Regions from separate parts of the Acerihabitans sp. genome, predicted to be linked through region 1. Evidence: predicted binding sites of a transcription regulator. Region 1 holds the regulator's gene; each other region holds the start of a gene.
The links. The regulator CRP, encoded in region 1, controls carbon source genes, mostly activating them, when cyclic AMP is high. The targets are predictions, from matches to a motif close to ATGTGANNNNNNTCACAT.

Region 1 (6,474 bases):
CAATGATTTTGGCCTGTTGGAACATACGTTCCGTCAATATGGCGAATCCGGTCACGGCCAGTCGCGCAGGTATTTGCATACCTATGACGAGGCGGTGCCCTATAACCAGATACCCGGCACGTTTACCCCCTGGCAAGCGTTGCCGGAACCGACGGATGTGTTATTTTACGAGGGATTGCACGGCGGGGTGGTGACCGATAGCCAGGATGTGGCGCAGCATGTGGATTTGCTGGTGGGGGTGGTGCCTATCGTCAACCTGGAGTGGATTCAAAAGCTGGTGCGCGATACCGGCGAGCGGGGGCATTCGCGCGAGGCGGTAATGGATTCGGTGGTGCGGTCGATGGAGGATTATATTAACTACATCACACCGCAGTTTTCCCGTACCCATATTAATTTCCAGCGCGTGCCGACCGTCGATACGTCGAATCCTTTCGCCGCCAAGGCGATTCCCTCGCTTGACGAAAGTTTTGTCGTTATTCATTTCCGTAGCCTGGCGCATATCGACCTGCCCTACCTGCTGGCGATGCTGCAAGGCTCCTTTATTTCCAATATCAATACGCTGGTGGCGCCCGGCGGCAAGATGGGGCTGGCGATGGAGCTGATTATGGGGCCGCTGGTGCAGCGGTTGCTGGAAGGAAAGGAAATTAAGTAAACACGAGGCCGCGGGCGGGAAAACCACGCCCGATTCGGCCCCATTGGCACACTCTCCCTTAACACGCGGGTTTGAGTGTGGTGTTGGCGGGCCGGTTAGGCGGCGGGGGCGTGGCGTTCGTCGCGCACTTCAAAGCTGTGGGTCACGTTTACCGACGCGCCGAGCATCAGGGAAACGGAGCAGTATTTTTCCGCCGATAGGGTCACCGCCCGTTCCACCGCCTTGTCGGTTAGCCCGGTGCCGGTCACGATAAAGTGCAGATTGATATGGGTAAACAGGCGCGGCGCCTCGTCGCGGCGTTCAGAAGTGAGCTTGACCTCGCAATCGCGCACATCCTGCCGCGCCTTGTGTAGAATGGACACCACGTCAATGGCGCTGCAGCCGCCGACCGACATCAGTACCATTTCCATTGGGCTGGGCGCTTTTTCCCCTGCGTTCCCATCCATTAAAACCTGGTGGCCCGAGGCGGATTCGCCCATAAAAGATAACCCTTCTACCCATTTTACCCGTGCCTGCATTATGATGACTCCTGATATAAAACTTTCCAGCAGACTACATTTTTGTAGGAAAACTGGCAATGTTACTGAACATACTTCATGCTGAAGCAAGACAACAGAAGACACTGCATCAAACCTATGCTAAAAACAAGGCTGGATCGGGCTCATGATAATTAAAGGGCAAGAGATCGATCGGAACATCAAAATACCAGACCCTAATAAGTTCCCTTGCGCCGCTCCGTTTAAACGCGGACACAGAGTGAATAATACAAGCGCCGTAACAGGGAATACGATGTCCCGAACCTGGGATAGCGATGACAAAAGAGGATAACAGCGAATGGTTCTCGGCAAACCGCAAACAGACCCGACTCTCGAATGGTTCCTGTCTCATTGCCATATTCATAAGTATCCATCGAAGAGTACACTTATACATCAGGGTGAAAAGGCTGAAACGCTTTACTACATCGTTAAGGGCGCCGTGGCGGTGCTGATTAAGGATGAAGAAGGCAAAGAGATGATTCTTTCCTATCTTAACCAAGGAGATTTCATCGGCGAGCTCGGCTTATTCGAGGAAGGTCAGGAACGCAGCGCCTGGGTGCGGGCGAAAACCGCCTGTGAAGTCGCCGAGATTTCATATAAAAAATTCCGGCAGCTGATCCAGGTAAATCCGGATATCCTGATGCGCCTGTCGGCGCAGATGGCCAGCCGTTTACAGGTCACCTCGGAAAAAGTCGGTAACCTGGCATTCCTGGACGTGACCGGGCGCATCGCGCAGACCCTGTTGAATCTGGCGAAACAGCCCGACGCAATGACCCATCCCGACGGTATGCAAATCAAGATTACCCGTCAGGAAATCGGCCAAATCGTCGGCTGTTCCCGTGAAACGGTGGGACGTATTCTTAAAATGCTGGAAGACCAAAACCTGATATCCGCGCACGGTAAAACCATTGTCGTTTACGGCACGCGCTGATAGCCCCGTTAGACAGGCGTGGTGCTCCGTACCACGCTTTTTTTGCTGACAGTATGTGGCGCCGGTTAATCTACCACCCCGAAGTCAATTATGCCCTGCGGCAGACCATCGTGTTATGCCTGCCGGTGGCCGTCGGCCTGTTATTCGGCAGCCTGCAAAACGGCCTGCTGTTTTCACTGGTTCCCGCCTGCTGCAATATCGCCGGCCTCGATACCCTGCATAAACGCTTTTTTAAACGCCTGGCGGTGGGCGGTTCGCTGTTCGCCCTGAGTAGCGTGCTGATCCAGGTGCTGTTGGCCGTGCCGGTGCCCTTACCCCTGGTGCTGTTCGGCCTGGCGCTGCTGTTCGGCGTCACCGGTGAAATCAGCCCGTTGCATGGTCGTTTGCTGCCCGCCGCGCTTATCGCCGCCATCTTTACCCTGGGCCTGTCCGGCAATGTGCCGCCCGCCGTGCCGCCGCTGCTGTATATTGCCGGCACCGCCTGGTACGGCCTGTTTAACGCCCTGTGGTTCCGGCTATGGAAAGAGCAGCCGATGAGGGAATCGCTCAGTCTGCTATATCGGGAGCTGGCGGATTATATCGAGGCGAAATACAGCCTGCTGACTCAGCATACCGATCCGGAAACCGCCCTGCCGCCGCTGTTTGCCCGTCAGCAGTCGGTGATCGATCTAATAGCCCAGGTGTACCAGCAGCTGTATATGCTGTCGGCTAGCAACCAATTGCAATACAAACGCCTGTTGCGTTCTTTCCAGGTGGCGCTGGATTTGCAAGAGCATATCGCCGTGAGCCTGCACCAGCCTGACGAAGTCCAAAAACTGGTGGAACAAAGCCACGCCGAGGCGGTGATCCGTTATAACGCCCGCATGATTGCCACGCGGCTGAGGGTGCTGGCGGATGATATTTTATATCACCGTCAGCCAGGGCGTTTTAACATGGTTACCGCGCTGTCGGCGCTGGAAAAAATTGCCGAGCGCCACCCGGATAATCCGGTCGGGCAGTTTTGCTATTACCACTTCAGCCGTATCGCCAGGCTGTTGCGCACCCAGCGCCCGCTCTACCGCCGCGACCTGATGGCCGACAACCAGCAGAGGCTGTCTTTTTGGCATGCGCTGGTCAGCTACTGTTCCCTTAAATCCATGGCGCTGCGCAGCGCGGCAAGGCTTGGGATTATGTTGGCCATCGGCGGCAGCCTGGGGCTGGTATTGGATTTACCCAAACCCTACTGGATTTTAATGACGGTGATGTTCGTCAGCCAAAACGGCTATAACGCCACCAGGGTGCGTATCCAGCATCGGGCGCTGGGCACGCTGGCCGGGCTGGTGATTGCCGCCGGCACGCTGCGGCTCAGGCTGGACGACGGCACGGTGTTGCTGTGCATGCTGGCGCTGACGCTGGCGTCTTATCTGGTGTTGCGTAAAAACTATGGCCTGGCGATGACCGGCATGACGGTAACCGCGGTGTATACGCTGCAGTTGCTGTCGCTGAACGGCGCGCATTTCCTGGTGCCCAGGCTGGTGGATACGCTTATCGGCTGTTTGCTGGCGTTTGGCGGCATGCTGTGGTTGTGGCCGCAATGGCAAAGCGGACTGTTGCGCAAAAATGCCCATCTGGCGCTGGAGCGGGATCAGGATGCGCTGCGGCTGCTGCTGCAACCCGCGCCCGAGGCGGCGGCGCTGGCCTACGCGCGCATGAAGGTTAACCAGGCGCATAACGCGTTGTTCACCTCGCTAAGCCAGGCGATGCGGGAACCGGCGTTTAATTCGCGCTATCTGACCGATATGCGTTTGTGGGTGACCCATAGCCAGTTTATCGTCGAGCATATCAACGCCATGACCATCCTGGCGCGGGATCACTACATGCTGACGCCGACGCTGGCGCAAAAGTACCTGACCTCGTGCGAGGTGGCGCTGCAGCGTTGCCAGCAGCGGCTGGAATATGACGGGCCAAGCTCGGACAGCCCGGTTCCGACTGCCGCCGGCGAAACGGCGGAGACGGCAGGTACCCTGATGGAGCGCCATCTGGGGCGCATTTTGTTCCATCTTGGCATCATGTATACCATTTCGTCGGTGGCCTGGCGCCAGCGGCCGCAGCACGGCAACTGGCTATCGCGCCGGTTAGGCAATTAGCCGCCCGGCGCCCGCGCCTTAAGGTTTGACGGCGATAACCTGCGCCACCGCCTGTTCAAACCGGGCCATGCCCTGCTCGATATCGGTGAATTCCACCACCAGCGACGGCGCGAAACGGATGACGTCCGGTCCGGCATTCAGGATCATCAGGCCCTGCGCGGCGCTGGCATGCAGGAATTCACGCGCCCGGCCGTGGAATTGGGGCCGCAGCTCCGCGCCCAGCAGCAGGCCCATGCCGCGCACGTCCGAGAATACCTGATATTTCTCGTCAATCGCCCGGAGGGCGCTGACGAAACGATCGTGACGTTCGTTGATGCCCGCCAGCACGTCCGGCTGGTTAATCACATCCAGCGCCGCTTCGGATACCGCGCAGGCCAGTGGATTGCCGCCATAAGTGGTGCCATGGGTGCCCACTTTCATCACCGAGGCGATTTCCTCTGTGGTCAGCATGGCGCTGATGGGGAAACCGCCGCCCAGCGCCTTGGCGGTGGTCAGGATATCCGGCGACACGCCGTAGTGCATATAGGTAAACAACTTGCCGGTGCGTCCCATGCCGCATTGCACTTCATCCATCACCAGCAGCGCCTGGTTCTGGTCGCACAAATCGCGCAGGCCCTGCAGGAATTCAGGCGTGGCGGGCATAATGCCGCCTTCCCCCTGGATTGGCTCGACCACCACGGCGCAGGTATGATCGTCCATTACCGCCTTGACCGCCGCCAAATCGTTAAAAGGCACATGGACGATATCCGCAGGTTTTGGCCCGAAGCCATCGGAGTATTTTGGCTGCCCGCCCACGGTGACGGTAAACAGCGTGCGGCCGTGAAAGGCATTATGGAAGGCGATGATTTTGGTTTTATAAGGACTGTGCCGGGTGATGGCATAGTGACGCGCCAGCTTGAACGCCGCTTCGTTGGCTTCGCCGCCGGAATTGGCAAAAAACACCCGGTCGGCAAAGGTGGCGTTAATCAGCTTGCGCGCCAGGCGCAGCGCCGGTTCGTTGGTAAATACATTGCTGGTGTGCCATAGGGTTTCGCCCTGAGCCTTTAGCGCCGCAACCAGGGCCGGGTGGCAGTGTCCCAGGGCGGTGACGGCAATGCCGCCGGAGAAATCGATATATTCCTTGCCGTCCTGATCCCATACCCGGCTGCCCTTGCCGCGCACCGGGATAAACTGCGCCGGTGCATAAACCGGCAGAATAACCTCGTCGAAGGTTTCCCGCGTTACTGCGCTATTATCTGTTTTCATAAGTGATTACCCGGTCCGAAACAAAATTATAAGTGACAATGTAGTCATAAAATATGAATAAAAAATCACTTCAATGCAATGTTTTATCGCTAATGAACTGAAAAAAATCCCGGCGCCCTTCGCCTCGCCCGTTAAGTCTATATCAACATGCCGATCGGTTAACACGCAAGAAAGTTTGCCAGCAGTTGATGGCCCTGTTCGCTGAGCACGCTTTCAGGATGAAACTGTACACCTTCAAGCGGCAGGGTTCGATGACGGATGCCCATGATTTCATCGTGCGCGCCGTCGCGCAGGCTCCAGGCGGTCGCGGCCAGGCAATCGGGCAGGCTGGCGGGTTCAACCACCAAAGAATGATAGCGGGTGACCGTCAGCGGCAGGGCCAGCCCGGCGAATACGCCGCCGCCGTCATGGGTAATGGCGGAGGTTTTGCCGTGCATCACCCGTTGCGCGCGCACGATGCGGGCGCCGAAGGCTTGGGCTATCGCCTGATGACCAAGGCAGACGCCGAGTATGGGTATTTTACCGGCAAAATGACGAATGGCCGCCAGGGAAATGCCCGCCTCATCGGGAGTACCCGGTCCAGGGGAAATCACCAGCCGTCGCGGCGCCATGCGCTCGATATCGGCCAATTGCAACCGGTCGTGGCGCCAGACTTCCACCCGTATGCCCAGTTCGCAGAAATATTGGTACAGGTTGTAGGTAAAGGAGTCATAGTTATCGATAAGCAGCAACATCGCGGGCACATCCTACGGGTAAATGTTGGTTTGTTGAACAGCTACAATACGGCTTTATACAACGATCGGTTACCGGCCAGGAAAACGGCATGGCGCGAGGTTAACTTTCTTTGCCTGGACAGGGCGTTTGGGCCTGTGTGATATTGACCCGCTAAACGCCTTCCGGCTACCGGCCATATTGTCATATCGCCAGGGATAAAAAAACCAACCTATGTACCGTTATAAGCCGCTGAAAATACTGTTACCTTAC
Region 2 (6,474 bases), on a different contig from region 1:
CAGCGTCTGGACATCGCCGGCCTGGGCAACGAGGCCCAGGGCAACGATCGTTGCCGGGTGGAGGTGCTGCGCCTGCGCGCCGGCGAGAACGACGATAACGCGCTGCGCAGCCGTATCCGGCTCGATCTGTGTCATTTCGAAGGCAATGCCCAGGCCATCCGCATGGTGCATAGCCTGCTGAAGCTCAACCTGACTTATGCCCAGGTGGGCTGTATCCTCAAATACACCCGTCCGGCCTATTGGCGCGGCGCGATACCGGCCGAGTTTAGCTACCTGATGAAAAAACCGGGCTACTACCTGGCCGAGGAAGAGTATGTCAAAGCGTTGCGCGAGCAGCTGGCGCTGGGGGAATTCCATCGCTTTCCGCTGACCTACATCATGGAAGCCGCCGACGATATTTCCTACTGCATCGCCGATCTGGAAGATGCGGTGGAAAAAAAGATCTTTACCGTCGAGCAGCTTTATAACTACCTGCAACAAGAATGGGGCAGGGTGGATAAAGGCGATTTATTTGAAAAAGTGGTCGGCCAGGCGTTTGATAAGATAATGCGCAACCAGGGACTGCGCAGCGGCGATCAGTTTTTTATGTATTTACGGGTAAATACCGTGGCGCGTCTGGTGCCCCATGCGGCGAAGCGGTTTCTCGACAATCTGTCGCCGATATTCGAAGGCTGTTTTAACCAGGCGCTGCTGGAGGACTCCAGCCCGGCTTACCGGTTATTGAAAATATTCAAAGGCGTGGCCTTTAAACACGTGTTCAACCATCCGGAGGTGGAACAGCTGGAATTACAGGGCTACCGGGTCATCAGCGGCCTGCTTGAAATCTACAATCCCTTGCTGGAAATGCCGCTGGCGGCGTTTCGCGAGCTGGCGGCGCAGGATTACCACCGGGATTACATGATCCCCACCCGCCTGTTTCATAAACTTTCCACCAAACATCGCCTGGCTTATGGTGAAGCGGTAGCGCAATTAAATCGCTATCCACCGCGCCAGCAGCCCATGATGGAATTTTATTATCGGGCGAGATTAATTCAGGACTATATTAGTGGCATGACCGACCTGTATGCCTGGGACGAATATCGACGTTTAATGGCGGCGGAGTAAAAGACGGATAACGCAGCTTTTGTAAATAAGTCCAACACTTTTTTACTATTATGGTTTTTTTGCAAATGAACTTCGGGTTATTTGATTAATCTCACAGATACGACCACAGCTATGGGTCCGCATCATTACCTGATTCTTACAGTTGAGATAATGTTAAATGAAAAAAACTCCTTTGGTCCTGAGTGCGCTGGCATTGTGTCTGGGTGTGGCGCTGGCGCCGCTTTCGTCGGTCGCGGCGGAAACCGCCTCGACCAACCAGCAGCTTCCCAGCCTGGCGCCGATGCTGGAAAAAGTGATGCCCTCGGTGGTCAGCATCAGTGTTGAAGGCAGCGCCGCCGTCAGTTCGGCGCGCGTGCCGGATCAGTTACAGCAGTTCTTCGGCCAGGACTCCCCGCTGTGCCAGGAGGGTTCGCCCTTCCAGGCGTCGCCTTTGTGCCAGGGCGGCGGTGAGGGCGGCGGCGCTGAAGGCGACGGCAATACCCCGCCGGCCAAGGAGAAGTTCATGGCGCTGGGGGCGGGCGTGATTATTGATGCCCAGAAAGGCTATGTGGTCACCAACAACCATGTGGTTAACGACGCCACAAAAATCCAGGTACAGCTGTATGACGGGCGCAGGTTCGACGCCAAGATCATCGGCCGCGATCCCCGCTCCGATCTGGCCCTGGTGCAACTGATCGAGTTTAAAAACCTGACCGCCATTAAAATGGCCGATTCGGACCAGCTGCGGGTCGGCGACTACACCGTGGCCATCGGCAATCCCTACGGGCTGGGGGAAACCGCCACCTCGGGCATCGTGTCCGCGCTGGGGCGCAGCGGGCTGAATATCGAAAACTATGAAAACTTTATCCAGACCGACGCCGCCATCAACCGCGGCAACTCAGGCGGCGCGTTGGTTAACCTTAACGGTGAGCTGATTGGCATCAATACCGCCATATTGGCCCCGGACGGCGGCAATATCGGCATCGGTTTCGCCATACCCAGCAATATGGTGAAAAACCTGACGGCGCAGCTGGTGGAATACGGCCAGGTCAGGCGTGGCGAAATCGGCATCCTTGGCACCGAACTCAACTCGGAGCTGGCCAAGGCGATGAAAGTCGACGCCCAGCGCGGCGCCTTTGTCAGCCAGGTGTTGCCTAAATCCGCCGCCGAGAAGGCCGGGGTGAAAGCCGGCGACGTCATTGTCACCATGAACGGCCGGCCGATAAACAGCTTCGCCGCATTCCGCGCGGATGTCAGTTCGCAGCCGGTCGGCACCAAGGTCCAGCTTGGCCTGCTGCGCGACGGCAAGCCGGTGAACGTCGAGGTGATCCTCGAGCAGAGCTCGCAGCCGCAGCTTGATTCCGGCAATGTCTTTACCGGCATCGAAGGGGCGGAGCTCAGCAACCTGGACACCGGCGGCCAGAAGGGCGTTAAGGTGGACAATGTCAAGGCGGGCAGCACCGCGGCGAAAGTCGGCCTGAAGAAAGGCGATATTATTCTGGGTGTTAACCAGCAGCCGGTGCAGAATATCGGCGAACTGCGGAAAATCCTCGATACCAAACCGCCGGTACTGGCATTAAACGTCAAACGCGGCGACACCTCGCTTTACCTGCTGGCGCAGTAGTCCTTTGCCATCGGCGCGGCTCACAGGGATGTGGGCCATGCCCACCCCCGATTTCCCGGAAGAATGTGATATCCCGCACAAAATAAGTGAGTAAGATCACGCTTTGTGCCATTGCACAATGTATGAGCGCCCAGCAGCGGGTATAATAGGGCAAAGGGCTTAACACAACCGAGGCGGGGATGGCAACGTATCATCTTGATGCGAAATTGGCGCAAGAAATTGTGGCAAGAACGATGCAGATTATCGACAGTAACATCAACGTGATGGATGCGCGTGGCCGGATTATCGGCAGTGGCGACGAAGAACGCGTCGGCGAGCTGCATGAAGGCGCCTTGCTAGCCTTGTCCCAGGCCCGGGTGGTGGATATTGACGACGGCGTGGCCCGGCATTTGCACGGCGTGCGGCCCGGTATCAACCTGCCGCTGAAAATCGACGGCAATATCGTCGGCGTTATCGGCCTGACCGGCAACCCCAGCCAGCTGCGGCAATTTGGCGAACTGGTCTGCATGACGGCGGAGATGATGCTGGAGCAGGCGCGTTTGCTGCATATGCTGGCGCAGGACAGCCGCCTGCGCGAGGAGCTGGTGCTGAATCTCATCCGCGCCGAGGAAGTCACGCCGGCGCTGATCGAATGGGCCCAGCGGCTGGGCATTGATATCAACCAGCCGCGGGTTGCGGCGGTGGTGGAGGTGGACAGCGGCCAATTCGGCGTGGACAGCGCCATGGCGGAATTGCAGCAATTACAAACGCTGCTGACCACGCCCGAGCGCGATAACCTGATTGCCATCGTTTCGCTCACGGAAATGGTGGTGCTGAAACCCGCGCTGAACAGCCACGGGCGCTGGGACGCGGAAGAACATCGCCGGCGGGTGGATACGCTGTTTTCACGCATGACCGAAAGCAGCCGCCTGCGGGTGCGCATCGCCCTGGGTAACTTTTTCCCGGGCGCCGGCGGCATCGCCCGTTCCTGGCGCACCGCGCGCACCACCATGTCGGTGGGCAAGCAGCGGCTGCCGGAGCAGCGCCGCTACTTTTATCCCGATCTGATGCTGCCGGTATTGCTCGACAGCCTGCGCGGCGGCTGGCAGGCCAGTGAACTGGTGCGCCCGCTGGCAAAACTCAAGGCCATGGACAACAACGGCCTGCTGCGCCGCACGCTGATCGCCTGGTTTCGCCATAATGTCCAGCCCACGCCCACCTCCAAGGCGCTGTTTATCCACCGCAACACCCTGGAATACCGCCTCAACCGCATCTCGGAGATGACCGGCCTGGATCTGGCCAACTTCGACGACCGGCTGCTGCTCTACATCGCGCTGCAACTGGATGACGAAGCCTGATTTCCATCATGGCAGCCTGCTTGGCCGCCGATAGGCGGTGAGCACGGCGCGCCGCGCCCACCATCATGATGTTAGCGCACCATGGCCGGCCGTTTCCGGTCAAAGGTCCAGCCGGGAATCAAATACTGCATGGCCTGCGCGTCGTTACGCGCCCCGGACGGCATGTGCTTATACAGCTCATGTTGTTTTTCGAGCTGCGCCATATCGATTTCCACCCCCAGCCCCGGTTTACCGTTGAGTTTGATCGCCCCGTCGACGATTTGCAGCGGCTCTTTGGTCAGGTGCTCGCCTTCCTGCCAGATCCAATGGGTATCCAGCGCGGTGGGCTTGCCCGGCGCGGCGGCGCCCACATGGATAAACATCGCCAGCGAAATATCAAAATGGTTATTGGAATGGCAGCCCCAGGTCAGGCCCCATTCATCGCACAGCTGCGCCACGCGGATGGCGCCCCGCAGGGTCCAGAAATGCGGGTCGGCCAGCGGAATATCAATGGCGTTAAGCTGCACGGCGTGGTTAAGCTCGCGCCAGTTGGTGGCAATCATATTGGTCGCCACCGGCAGCCCGGTGGCGCGCTTGAATTCCGCCATCACCTCGCGCCCGGAAAAGCCCTGCTCGGCGCCGCAGGGATCCTCGGCATAGGCCAGCACGCCGCGCATATCCTTACACAGATCGATGGCCTCGTTAAGCGACCACGCGCCGTTGGGGTCGATGGTAATGCGCGCGTCCGGGAACCGCTTGGCCAGCGCCGTTACGGTCTCAATCTCGCTGGCGCCGGCCAGCACACCGCCCTTGAGTTTGAAATCCTTGAAACCATAACGATCCTGCGCGGCCTCCGCCTGGCGCACCAGGGCTTCGGTGGTCATGGCCGTTTCGCGCCGCAGCCGGTACCAGTCATGGGACGCCCGGCCCGGACCGGCCTGATAAGGCAGGTCGGTCAGAGTTCTGTCGCCGACATAAAACAAATACCCCAGCACCGGCACGCTGTCGCGCTGTTTGCCCGGGCCGAGCAGTTCCGCTACCGGCACGCCAAGGTGCTGGCCCATCAAATCCAGCAGCGCCGCCTCAAGGGCGGCCACCGCATTGACCCGCAGCTCAAAGGTCCAGGCGCCCTGGGCGAAGGAATCAAAATCGTTGCTGACATGCCCCTGGTGTACGTCGTGCACTATGCGGTTAAGCGTCGCCAACGGCTGGCCCACGACCCGTTGCCTGGCCTCCAGCAGCGTGTTGAGAATCACGTCGCCGCCCGGCGCCTCGCCGACGCCGGTATGCCCGGCGTTATCGGTGAGGATGACAATGTTGCGGGTAAAATAGGCGCCGTGGGCGCCGCCGATATTCATCAGCATACTGTCATGGCCCGCAACCGGCACCACCTGCATGGCGGTCACCGTTGGCGCGCCGGAAAAATCACTGTGCTCCATTACCTTCTCCTGCTGTTGCAAACTGCTATGTCAAAGAAAATTTCACGCCGTCAACGGCTTAAGCACCAGGCGTTGAATCTTGCCCACGATAAACAGATAACTCAATATCACCACCAGGCCGTTGGCGGCGACGTAAATCAGCGCGCCGTCGAAGGATCCGGTTTTATTGAGGATATAACCGATGACAATCGGCGTGGTGATGGCGCCGATTTGCGTTACCAGGTTAAGCACGCCGCCGCTCAGGCCGACAATCTCTTTCGGCGCGGTGTCCGCGTTGACCGTCCAGCCCAGCGCGCCGATGCCTTTGCCGAAGAACGCCAGCGACATGGCCGCCACCACCACCACATCCGAGGTGGTATAGTTGCAAATCACCATGCTGGTACACATCAGCATGCCGAGAATGATCGGCGTCTTGCGCGCCACCGACAGGGAGAACCCCTTGTTAAGCAGGTAATCGGAGAAAATACCGCCGAGCACGCCGCCGATACAACCGCAGATTGCCGGTAGCGCCGCGACAAAACCGGCCTGGAGGATCGACATGCCCCGTCCCTTCACCAGGTAAATCGGAAACCACGAGAGGAAAAACCAGGTAATGGCGTTAACGCAGTAGTTGGCCAGATAGATACCCAGCAGCATCCGGCTGGACAGCAACTGCTTGATATATCCCATTTGCGGACCGGCGTCTTTTTTGTTGTTGACCGCCGCGTTGTCCATGTCCACCAGGGCGCCGCCGGCGCGTAGATAGTCCAGCTCTTGCTTGCTCACCTTAGGATGGTCAAGCGGACTGTACATGGTCTTGTACCAGACCAGCGACAACACCACGCCCACCACGCCCATCACGATAAACACATATTCCCAGCTCACTTCCTGGGTTATCCATCCCAACAGCGGGTTGAATATCACCAGCGCGGCGTACTGGGAAATATTGAATATGGCCGAGGCGGTGCCGCGCTCCCTGACCGGGAACCAGGCGGAGACGATTCTGCTGTTGGCCGGCATCACCGGCGCCTCG
Region 3 (6,474 bases), on a different contig from region 1:
CAACGTCCCGGACATCAGGCCGGGACGTTGCGTTTCAGCGGCTGTCTTGCCATAAGCAGGGATTATTTAAGCAGCAGCTTATCGGAGAAGGCTTTTTTGGCGCTGATGCGCACCAGAAATTCGGTGGCCGACAACACCATGGTGGAGCGGACAATCTGCTGGTAGCGCTGCTGCTGCATACGCACCAGCGCGTCGTCCTGCGGCGCGCGGGAAAACTCCGGCAACGGCGGGAACGCCGCGACGCAGTGCAGTTCGCTGAACGGGCCGAGGATTTCATCGTCGGTAAAACGGTACTCGTTGGGATCGTCCTGCAAGGCTTCGTGCAAGGCCATCAGCAGCTCGGCGTCTTCATATTCCTGGCGGCTGATGACGCCCAGGGCATACACCAGCTTCAGGCGCACCGGCAGTTCGCCCAGCGGGCCGGCGCCGACCAATAACGGCTCCACGGCATACTTTACCGCGTAATCATCCTTGCGAAAAATTTGCAGCACCAGAATATTGACCGCCTCGGCCAATAATTCCACCGCCGCGCCCATCAAATCCCTGACCGTTGTGCCGGCGTTCAGTTGTTCGAGGACCTGGTTTTCGTACAGTTGAGCATTTTCCGTCATCACCGAACACCATGTAACTTCCGGGGACGGGAAGACGTCCCGTCCCCGGATCTTCATCATTATTGCATGGCGTTATAGAGATCCACCACCTGCGCTACCACCTCGCCGTCTTCCTCAAGGCCGGAGACCTGCGCCAGCGCCGCCCCGGGACCTGATTTTTCCAACAGCTCCGCCCACTCCTGCGCCTGGGGATCCTGCTCGCTATGATAATGCATGGCGGCGGCGATGCCCTTGAGCAGGTTGTCGTGACGCAGGCCGTATTCCAGGGTGCCGCGCAGCGGTTTGATCAAACGATCGCCGGCGCTGAGCTTACGCAGCGGCTGGCGGCCGACGCGCTCCACATCGTCATGCAGATAGGGATTTTCAAAGCGCTGCAGGATCTTGTTGATGTAGGCGGCGTGTTTCGCGGCTTCAAAACCATAGCGGTTAATCAGCACCGCGCCGCTCTCCTCCATGGCGCCTTTCACCACCTGGCGGATGGCCGGGTCGAGGATGGCGTCGCGAATGGTCTTGTGCCCGGCATGCTGGCCCAGATACGCGGTGATGGCGTGACCGGTGTTCAACGTAAACAGCTTGCGTTCGACAAAGGCCATCAGGTTATCGGTCAGCTCCATGCCGGCAATGGCCGGCGGCTCGCCGATAAACTGGGTTTTATCCACAATCCATTCGCTAAAGGTTTCCACCGTGACCGCCAGCGGATCCTGGGTACCGGCTTCGGCCGGGGGCACGATGCGATCCACGGCGGAATCGACAAAACCGACGTGCTGCGCCACCCAGGCGTGATACTGCTCGGGCAGCGCCTTTTGGACATGCTGTTTCAGCTGGCTGGTGCCGCGCACCATGTTTTCACAGGCGATGATATTCAGCGCCCGGGTATTGCCCGCATCATGGCGCGCGATCAAGCCCTTGGCGACGGTGCCGGCGATGCGTTCCAGGATCTGCGGCCCTACGGCGGTGGTCACCAGATCAACGTCGGCTATCAACGCCACCACGTCCGCGCCGGTGCTGTTGACCGCGCTGACGCCGCTCACCTTTTCCACATGGGACTGTTCGCCCACCACATGAACGTCGTATCCATGCCTGGCGTTAAGGGCGTCCAGTACCGTTTGGTTGACGTCGGCGAACACCACTTCCACCCCGGCGTCGGCCAATAGTTTGCCGATAAAGCCCCGCCCGATGTTTCCTGCTCCGAAATGTAATGCTTTCATAGATTTAACCTTGGATTCTCTTAGTTAAAAAGGGGCCAATGCAGGCCCCCTCTCAAATACAACCGTTTCCATCGCCCGCGCTGTGGTTAGGCCGTTTTGCTGCCTTTGAGCAGCTCAAGCACTTCATCTACGTCGGTGGTATTAATCAGCCGCTGGATAACCGCATCGTCGTCCAGCGCATTGGTCAGGCTGGTAATCACCTGGATGTGCTCGTTGTTGCGCGCGGCGATGCCAATCACCAGACGGGCAATATCGTCTTCTTCATCGCCGAAACGCACGCCCGCCGGATACTGGCAGAACACCACGCCGGTACGCAGCACTTTATCCTTGGCCTCGATGGTGCCATGGGGAACCGCAATGGACTCGCCCAGGTAGGTGGAGGTCAGTTTTTCACGATCCAGCATCGCTTCCACATACTCCGGCAGCACATAACCGCCGTTCACCAGTTGCTCACCGGCAAAACGGATCGCCTGTTCCTTATTATCGGCCTGCCGTCCGAGGAAGATATTGGCCGCGGTCAGGCGGAACAGGTTCTGCTCGCTGTCTTCAAAGCTATCGTCCAGAGTGGTGATGACTTTGTTCTGATTGGTTTCGGTTTTCTGCACCGCCACCAGACGCGCCACCAGGTCGGTATACAGACCGCTGTCCAGGAAGTTGGTCAGGGAGATATGCTGCGCCTGCGGTGCGTGACGCATGGCCCGCTCGGTCAGGTCGCGATGGGTAATCACCAGATCCACGTCCTCGGGCAGGCTGTTGATGGCGGTGTTGGTGACGCTGATATTGGTCAGCCCCGCTTCCTTGACTTTCTTACGCAGCACCCCGGCGCCCATGGCGCTGGAACCCATGCCGGCGTCGCAGGCCACGATGATTTTACGTACCGAAGCCAGGTCGCCGGTGGCGCCGGCGGTAACCGGCGCGGCCATGCCTTTAGACTGCGCTTTCATGTCTTTGATGCGACGGGTGGCGTCTTCCAGGTCGTCCCCTTCCTTGGCCTTCATGCTTTTCAGCAGGATCGAGGCGATAACAAAGGACACCGCAAAGGCCGCAATCACCGCGGTGATATTGGCGAAATAGGCGCCTTTAGGCGTCATGGCCAACACCGCCAGGATGGAACCCGGCGAAGCGGGGGAAACCAGGCCGCCGTGCAGCACGCTCAGGGTGAACACGCCGGTCATGCCGCCGAGGATTACCGCTATCAGCAGACGCGGGTTCATCAGCACGTAAGGGAAATAGATTTCGTGGATACCACCCAGGAAATGGATGATGGCCGCGCCGCCGGCGGATTGTTTGGCATTGCCGCGACCGAAAATCATATAGGCAATCAGCACGCCCATGCCCGGACCCGGATTGGCTTCAATCAGGAAGAAGATGGACTTGCCGGTGGCGGTAGCCTGTTGGATGCCCAACGGCGAGAAGATGCCGTGGTTGATGGCGTTATTCAGGAACAGGATTTTTGCCGGTTCGACGAAAATCGAGGCCAGCGGCAGTAAGTCGTGGCGAACCATCAGGTTAACGCCCGCCGCCAGGATATGGGACAGGATTTCAACCAGCGGCCCAATGGCCAGGAAGGCGACAATCGCCAGAATCATACCGATGATGCCGGCGGAGAAGTTGTTGACCAACATCTCGAAGCCGCTTTTGATTTTGCCGTCAACCATACGGTCGAAGCGTTTTATCGCCCAGCCGCCCAACGGACCGGCCAGCATGGCGCCGAGGAACATCGGCATATCCGCCCCGGCAATCACGCCCATGGTGGTAATGGCGCCGACCACGCCGCCGCGTTCGCCGCCGGCCAGCCGGCCGCCGGTGTAACCGATAAGCAGCGGCAGCAGGTAGGTGATCATCGGGCCGACTAATTTAGCCAGCGTCGCATTGGGTGTCCAGCCGGTGGGTATGAAAAGCGCGGTGATGATCCCCCAGGCAATAAAGGCGCCGATATTCGGCATCACCATATTGCTCAGGAAACGGCCAAAATTTTGTACTCTGACCTTGATATCCGAAGAAGACATAAAAAACACCCCTATTGATACGCGCCGGACAATAAGGGCGCGTGAAAATTGTTGCGACAGTGTTGCATTCTCTGTCGGTAGTTCTATAAGCAGCGGGACTCTACCACGCTGCGTGACGAATGCGTACCGAGTGGCATAATTGTGATAGATATCACCATGTCACCCCCCGATTACCCCCTATATAGGTGATATTCATCACATATTTCTTATGAAAAAAAACCACAATTATAGCTTCAGGCAGTTAATGGCGGATAAATTGTGATGTAGATCACTGTTGTCTGCAGAGTATTTGTTTGATAAATGTGATTTGTATCACAAATTATTTGTCACCCAGCCGTGAAGGCGGCGCGAGATCGGGCTTACCGGTTGATTTGCACGGTAAACCGCGGGATTTGCCGGCATAATCTGTAAGAAACTTACCGCGACGGTACAGGCGACTGCGCACTTCCCTCTGCGCTATTATCAGCATGATATGTTGCAAAAAAGTGACCCGAGCGGCCATCCACGGCGCGCTCGGCGTTCAATCGCTTTGCCCCTATTCCCGCTCACGTTCATTGGCAGGCCCGGCGGCGATCGGGATACCAGCGTGATTAACGCAGGGCGGCGCCGGCGGCGGTCTGCGCCTGCATCAGTTGCTGGTGCTGGCTTTGCAGCCCGGCCATCAGCTCATTGTATTGCGTCGCCTGCAGCCGGGTGGGAAACGCCACCGAGGTGGGGCCGTAGGTCACCTGGCCGCCCTGCATATTCAGGAAATTGCCCACCTGGATCAGCGTTTCCGAGAGCGTAGCCGCGCTGGTGACCACCGGCGTCACCTGCTGAGCCGGCTGGATCACCAGCTTGGTATAGGCTTGCTCATATACCGCTTTCAAATCGTCGGGCTGCTTCAGGGCGGCACGTGCGTCATCAGCCTGTTTTTTCAGCCGCTCGATTTGCGGCCCCAACAGGTTCAACGCCCCCGCGGACTGCTGCAAATCCACCCGATGGGTGAGATAATCCTGCGGCACGCGGATCTGGCTGACCTGATCCAGCACCGGCAGCAGGCTGGCGTTCACCGCCTGGGTATATTGCTGGGTAAACGTCAGCAGGATCTGGTAGTCGGCTACATAGGTGCCGAACTGTTTTTTCTGATCGTCGGTCAGCGTCGGCAGCCGCTCGCCGCCCGGCAGTACGGTGGTTTGTAAAAACGCCATAAACGCCTTGCGCTGCTCCGGCTCCTTGTCGCCGCAGGCGGTAATCTGCAGCGCCAGCATAAACAGCACTGGAATCATCAGCGCATAACGGAACTGCGCCAGTCTGTCCCTTAACATCATGTCCAACTACTCCTGTAAAATAACTCACCGGTTTCCGTGGTTCCAAAATTGCCGCGTCCTGTTTGCAGAGTAAGGATAGTCCACTTTGGGAGGAATAAATATGCTCAAGGCATTGCCAACGATCTCATTTTTTTTACAAAACTCGCGGCGCATCGAACCAATCAACCGCATCAAGCGTGAGGGAGACAAATCCGCTATTGCCATAACGGTCCGTCAGCCGTAACGCCAGTCCATAGCGCTCGGCGGAAAACCAGGCGAAGGGGAACATATTATTAGCTGAAACGGTAAATTTGTAGCACACCAGCATACCCGGATCGTTACCCGCGATGACCTCGTCAGGAGTAAGCCGCGGGAACACCAGGCAAGCCGGTGGATTAAAACCGGTTAACGGTTGGCCCAGATAGTGGCCGCTTATTTGTGTTGAGACAGGGTTCAAATACCAGTAATTAACTTGATAGGGAACGAACTGCGCGCCGCGTCCCAAAACGGCCAAGGGAAATTGACTATCAAGGCCGGTGAAGCCTGTCACCTGCTGACCATTCCAATTCTCAAACTCACGAAATATGTTGTCATCAGTAATAACGCCGGATAAGTTTTCAACGCTGCGGAATTGGCCGTTGGCAGGCGTAATTCGAACGTAATGCCGGGTTCTGGTGCCGTCTGTCCGTTCCTGAATGGGATTATTACCGGTTCTTGATTGCCAAACAATATTGGTGCGCTCGGTGCTACCCACCCCTTGCAGTACGCGGCGGTTTCGCGCCAGAGAATAGTCGATGGGATCCAGGGCGGTAATAGCCACCTGGCTGGCGAAATCCGGCGTGCCGGTTAAATTGGTCTGATAAACGCCGACCGGCGCATCGGGATTGGTCAGGCTAACCTGCGCCGCCACCTGCCTGGTCCTGGCCGGAGTGAGGGGACCGCACATCACAAAAAATGACGCCACCGCCGCATTAACATTTACCGGCAAAGACGGCTTATCGCCATTCTCGCCGGCGGGCGTGGGGGGTTCAAAATTAAACCCGTTATCCACCTGACTAAAACTCCAGACCGATTCACGCGCGGCGGGGGGTAAATCGGTGCCATCCACCATCTCATCCCCTCTGACAAAATCAAGCAGGGTACTGTGTTGCAATAACGCGCTGGAGGGGATATTGGTGATTTCCTGGTTCAAGTTGTTGACTGCATTCATGTGTATGATAACTTCGGTCTGATTAAAACCATTCCGGTAAACGAACGCTTGCGGCTCGGTAGTCCGGGTAGTGATAACCAAACGAGTAATTCTATGAATTTGCGCCCAATGGGTAAAAATGCTCATAGGTTACCTTCTCTATGCTTT

Region 2: a site for CRP is predicted at 2,771-2,788, ahead of VGC33_RS19145 (CdaR family transcriptional regulator). Genes of this name have one in related genera too.
Region 3: a site for CRP is predicted at 4,012-4,029, ahead of VGC33_RS05170 (PTS mannitol transporter subunit IICBA). Genes of this name have one in related genera too.

Annotation. Positions count from the first base shown of each region.
Region 1 covers NZ_DASWOM010000015.1:15,644-22,117, reverse strand. The annotation lists gene VGC33_RS02320 (phosphoribulokinase) at 1-652, shown strand, start outside; gene VGC33_RS02315 (OsmC family protein) at 748-1,170, opposite strand; gene crp (cAMP-activated global transcriptional regulator CRP) at 1,487-2,119, shown strand; gene VGC33_RS02305 (YccS/YhfK family putative transporter) at 2,173-4,245, shown strand; gene argD (bifunctional acetylornithine/succinyldiaminopimelate transaminase) at 4,264-5,490, opposite strand; gene VGC33_RS02295 (aminodeoxychorismate synthase component II) at 5,649-6,224, opposite strand; gene VGC33_RS02290 (ABCB family ABC transporter ATP-binding protein/permease) at 6,436-6,474, shown strand, end outside.
Region 2 covers NZ_DASWOM010000114.1:17,323-23,796, forward strand. The annotation lists gene dgt (dGTPase) at 1-1,104, shown strand, start outside; gene degP (serine endoprotease DegP) at 1,262-2,707, shown strand; gene VGC33_RS19145 (CdaR family transcriptional regulator) at 2,887-4,044, shown strand; gene VGC33_RS19150 (enolase C-terminal domain-like protein) at 4,116-5,462, opposite strand; gene VGC33_RS19155 (MFS transporter) at 5,505-6,474, opposite strand, start outside.
Region 3 covers NZ_DASWOM010000025.1:27,838-34,311, forward strand. The annotation lists gene VGC33_RS05160 (MltR family transcriptional regulator) at 63-611, opposite strand; gene VGC33_RS05165 (mannitol-1-phosphate 5-dehydrogenase) at 671-1,819, opposite strand; gene VGC33_RS05170 (PTS mannitol transporter subunit IICBA) at 1,906-3,828, opposite strand; gene VGC33_RS05175 (DUF3053 domain-containing protein) at 4,419-5,135, opposite strand; gene VGC33_RS05180 (hypothetical protein) at 5,272-6,453, opposite strand.